2 regions of the Bacillus sp. T-10(2022) genome follow, and region 2 is predicted to be linked to the other one. Evidence: a T-box and tRNA genes for the amino acid it is inferred to sense, from the RefSeq annotation. Region 2 holds a T-box; the other holds one or more tRNA genes.

Region 1 (2,448 bases), 750 kb from region 2:
CTGATATTGAATTTTGGTACAGCTTGTACAGGATAGGTAGGAGCCTGAGAAGCCGGAGCGCCAGCTTCGGTGGAGGCGTTGGTGGGATACTACCCTGGCTGTATTGAAATTCTAACCCGCGCCCCTTATCGGGGTGGGAGACAGTGTCAGGTGGGCAGTTTGACTGGGGCGGTCGCCTCCTAAAGAGTAACGGAGGCGCCCAAAGGTTCCCTCAGAATGGTTGGAAATCATTCGTAGAGTGTAAAGGCACAAGGGAGCTTGACTGCGAGACCTACAAGTCGAGCAGGGACGAAAGTCGGGCTTAGTGATCCGGTGGTTCCGCATGGAAGGGCCATCGCTCAACGGATAAAAGCTACCCCGGGGATAACAGGCTTATCTCCCCCAAGAGTCCACATCGACGGGGAGGTTTGGCACCTCGATGTCGGCTCATCGCATCCTGGGGCTGTAGTCGGTCCCAAGGGTTGGGCTGTTCGCCCATTAAAGCGGTACGCGAGCTGGGTTCAGAACGTCGTGAGACAGTTCGGTCCCTATCCGTCGCGGGCGCAGGAAATTTGAGAGGAGCTGTCCTTAGTACGAGAGGACCGGGATGGACGCACCGCTGGTGTACCAGTTGTCTTGCCAAAGGCATAGCTGGGTAGCTACGTGCGGACGGGATAAGTGCTGAAAGCATCTAAGCATGAAGCCCCCCTCAAGATGAGATTTCCCATGGCGCAAGCTAGTAAGATCCCTGAAAGATGATCAGGTTGATAGGTCAGAGGTGGAAGCATGGTGACATGTGGAGCTGACTGATACTAATAGATCGAGGACTTAACCAACGCTTTTTAAAAAATGAAATACCTTCTTATTATCTAGTTTTGAAGGAACAACGTTCCTTTTATGTTTGGTGGCGATAGCGAAGAGGTCACACCCGTTCCCATTCCGAACACGGCAGTTAAGCTCTTCAGCGCCGATGGTAGTTGGGGGTTTCCCCCTGTGAGAGTAGGACGCCGCCAAGCAGTTATATATGGAGGATTAGCTCAGCTGGGAGAGCATCTGCCTTACAAGCAGAGGGTCGGCGGTTCGATCCCGTCATCCTCCACCATTTTTACACTTGCCGGTGTAGCTCAACTGGTAGAGCAACTGACTTGTAATCAGTAGGTTGGGGGTTCAAGTCCTCTTGCCGGCACCATTTTCATACAAGCTTGATATAGCATATATAAATAGTTTATATGAGCCATTAGCTCAGTTGGTAGAGCATCTGACTTTTAATCAGAGGGTCGAAGGTTCGAATCCTTCATGGCTCACCATTTTATTATGCGGGTGTGGCGGAATTGGCAGACGCACCAGACTTAGGATCTGGCGCCGCAAGGCGTGGGGGTTCAAGTCCCTTCACCCGCATGTTCGCGGAAGTAGTTCAGTGGTAGAATACAACCTTGCCAAGGTTGGGGTCGCGGGTTCGAATCCCGTCTTCCGCTCCACTATTTATTTATGCCGGGGTGGCGGAACTGGCAGACGCACAGGACTTAAAATCCTGCGGTAGGTGACTACCGTACCGGTTCGATTCCGGTCCTCGGCACCATCTTAATATGCGCCCGTAGCTCAATTGGATAGAGCATCTGACTACGAATCAGAAGGTTGTAGGTTCGACTCCCGCCGGGCGCACCATATTTTTTTTCGGGAAGTAGCTCAGCTTGGTAGAGCACTTGGTTTGGGACCAAGGGGTCGCAGGTTCGAATCCTGTCTTCCCGACCATTATTTTTTCGGGGCCTTAGCTCAGCTGGGAGAGCGCCTGCCTTGCACGCAGGAGGTCAGCGGTTCGATCCCGCTAGGCTCCACCAAAAAAACTTGACAAGCCGTTTTGGGTTTGTTATGATATGAAAGTTGATTCTTTAAGAAGAGTCAAATTGCTCTTTGAAAACTGAACAAAACAAAGCGCCAACGTTAAATTTTAAGTGAGCACACACTATCAAAAAAGCAAATGAGCAAGTCAAACATTTCTTCGGAGAGTTTGATCCTGGCTCAGGACGAACGCTGGCGGCGTGCCTAATACATGCAAGTCGAGCGAATCGATGGGAGCTTGCTCCCTGAGATTAGCGGCGGACGGGTGAGTAACACGTGGGCAACCTGCCTATAAGACTGGGATAACTTCGGGAAACCGGAGCTAATACCGGATACGTTCTTTTCTCGCATGAGAGAAGATGGAAAGACGGTTTACGCTGTCACTTATAGATGGGCCCGCGGCGCATTAGCTAGTTGGTGAGGTAATGGCTCACCAAGGCGACGATGCGTAGCCGACCTGAGAGGGTGATCGGCCACACTGGGACTGAGACACGGCCCAGACTCCTACGGGAGGCAGCAGTAGGGAATCTTCCGCAATGGACGAAAGTCTGACGGAGCAACGCCGCGTGAACGAAGAAGGCCTTCGGGTCGTAAAGTTCTGTTGTTAGGGAAGAACAAGTACCAGAGTAA
Region 2 (2,448 bases):
ATTCAAATCAGCAACCTCCTAAATAAATTAAATCGCAACATATATTATACAACATTCTCGCAGCTAGGTCTTTTTTTGAAAAATAAGCGTATACTGTATACTTGAGGGCTAAACATTTTGCTGCTATTTCCAGTATATCTTTGAATGACTATATCCAATCGGGAGCTGATGGACATGACCGGTCAAGTTGAAGAAGCGATTAATCAAATGAAAAAGAAATTAGCCGAAAATAATCAGGTGATCGAAGAAAATGAAGATGGATTCATATACAAAGCCACTTGCACCTTCAATTCACCTGCTTCGGATGAACAAATTCATTCCTTTGAAAAGAAAACCGGACTGCTTCTGCCCGAGGATTATAAGGAGTTTTTAAAAATAACCAATGGATGCCGTCTGTTCGAAACACGAGAATCGGGCGGGGAAAATGATTTATACAGCCTGGATGATATTATTAATTACACATATGAAAATTCCTACGAGGGATGCTATAAAGTGGCCTGCATTTATCAAGATAATATCGTCATTGATGGGGAAGCCGTCGCTAAAGGCGATAAGGAGTATTTAATGGTAAAAGGCCATATCGATGATTTTGAAGAAGGCGAGAAACTCCACATGGGTTTTGCCGAATGGATTGAGCAATTCATTTCCCATCAAGGTGAAAAGTTTTGGGATAAAGGTTGATTGCTCAAAAAAAATGATAATCCACCCGTTATTTGCTCAAACTAGACAAGATGATTCCGAATCATCCAAATGAGATTCGAAGGAGAGGGTTTGAAATGGCAACCAGACAATCCGTCGATCATTTTTTAGAGCAATGTGAAGGTGCTCTCCATTTTGCAGAGTTTGAATTCAACGAGGCCTCACGGCAGGAGCATTATGATGATGAACAATTTCAAAATTCGCAAAGGTATATCGAAGAGGCTTTGACGGATATGGAACGATTGTATGCCAGTTCGAATGACCAGCAACGGGAAATGCTTTCGCGGATGAAGCAGCAGTTGAATCAATTGAGGAATGAAATGACTTTACTGCGACATTAAATGGAAGCAAGGGAGCTATGAATGAATAGCTCCCTTTTTTGCACGATTTTTCTTGAATTCGCATATATAAAGAAAAACCTGTCGATAATGTTTATGTACGGCTATTGCAATTATCGTTGAAATTGACTAGAATGTAATAAAATCCAATATTCTCATAAAGACTATGATGAGGAATAGTAACGGTTTAAACCAGTAAAGAGAGTTGACGGGTGGTGCAAGTCAACCTGGGATGGTCGTGAACTCGCCTTGGAGTCCCGGGTGTGAAGGTGAAAAGTAATGCCTGGCGTTTTAATCCATGTTACGGATATTTTAAGCTGGGCGGATTTTAGCTATCGCCAATGTGGGTGGTACCGCGGGAAGATATACATAATCCTCTCGTCCCTATTTTGGGATGAGGGGTTTTTTATTGTTTTTTATACGGAAATTAGGAGGAAATCATATGAGTTTTGACCATAGGAGCATAGAAACGAAATGGCAAAAGTATTGGGAAGGCAATAAGACATTCAAGACAGGTGAAGAAAGCGGCAAACGTAAATTCTACGCGCTGGATATGTTCCCATATCCTTCAGGGGCAGGTCTTCATGTGGGGCACCCGGAAGGTTATACGGCAAGCGATATCCTGGCACGGATGAAACGGGCGCAGGGGTATAATGTATTGCATCCGATCGGCTGGGACGCTTTTGGACTTCCGGCAGAGCAATATGCGATCGATACGGGCAATGATCCAGCCGAATTCACGGAGCACAACATCAACACGTTCCGCCGCCAAATCAAAGCCCTAGGTTTTTCTTATGACTGGGATCGCGAAATAAACACGACAGATCCCGACTATTACAAATGGACGCAGTGGATCTTCTTGAAATTATATGAAAAGGGCCTTGCATATATTGATGAAGTTGCCGTTAACTGGTGTCCGGCACTTGGCACGGTATTGGCTAATGAAGAAGTCATCGATGGGAAAAGTGAGCGTGGAGGTCATCCGGTTGAGCGCCGCCCGATGAAACAGTGGATGCTTCGTATCACTGCGTATGCAGACCGCTTGATCGACGATTTGAACGATGTGGATTGGCCGGAAAACATCAAGGATATGCAGCGTAACTGGATTGGCCGTTCCGAGGGAGCGGAGGTTACATTCAATATTGATGGCTTTGATGATACATTCACGGTGTTCACGACTCGTCCGGATACGTTATTCGGTGCAACATATGCAGTATTGGCACCTGAACATCAGTTTGTAGATAAGATTACGTCGGCTGATCAAAGAGCTGCGGTTGAAGCCTATTTAGATGAAGTGAAACATAAAAGCGATTTGGAAAGAACAGACTTGGCCAAGGATAAATCAGGCGTGTTCACGGGGGCTTATGCCATTAACCCGGTAAATGGCGAAAAAATGCCGATCTGGATTGCC

The links. The T-box of region 2 lies ahead of leuS (leucine--tRNA ligase). A T-box ahead of a tRNA ligase gene usually reads a tRNA of that ligase, here a tRNA-Leu.
Region 1: it encodes a tRNA-Leu, which carries the amino acid that the T-box ahead of leuS (leucine--tRNA ligase) is inferred to sense. The anticodon was not compared.

The regions. Positions count from the first base shown of each region.
Region 1 is NZ_CP113518.1:95,023-97,470, forward strand. Features, by position in the region: rRNA gene OSJ91_RS00475 (23S ribosomal RNA) at 1-815, shown strand, start outside; rRNA gene rrf (5S ribosomal RNA) at 880-995, shown strand; tRNA gene OSJ91_RS00485 (tRNA-Val) at 1,006-1,081, shown strand; tRNA gene OSJ91_RS00490 (tRNA-Thr) at 1,093-1,168, shown strand; tRNA gene OSJ91_RS00495 (tRNA-Lys) at 1,211-1,286, shown strand; tRNA gene OSJ91_RS00500 (tRNA-Leu) at 1,296-1,377, shown strand; tRNA gene OSJ91_RS00505 (tRNA-Gly) at 1,383-1,457, shown strand; tRNA gene OSJ91_RS00510 (tRNA-Leu) at 1,470-1,558, shown strand; tRNA gene OSJ91_RS00515 (tRNA-Arg) at 1,568-1,644, shown strand; tRNA gene OSJ91_RS00520 (tRNA-Pro) at 1,655-1,731, shown strand; tRNA gene OSJ91_RS00525 (tRNA-Ala) at 1,742-1,817, shown strand; rRNA gene OSJ91_RS00530 (16S ribosomal RNA) at 1,976-2,448, shown strand, end outside.
Region 2 is NZ_CP113518.1:4,977,468-4,979,915, reverse strand. Features, by position in the region: gene mnmL (tRNA modification radical SAM protein MnmL/YtqA) at 1-6, opposite strand, end outside; gene OSJ91_RS24575 (SMI1/KNR4 family protein) at 175-681, shown strand; gene OSJ91_RS24570 (DUF2524 family protein) at 777-1,040, shown strand; T-box leader at 1,195-1,426, shown strand; gene leuS (leucine--tRNA ligase) at 1,480-2,448, shown strand, end outside.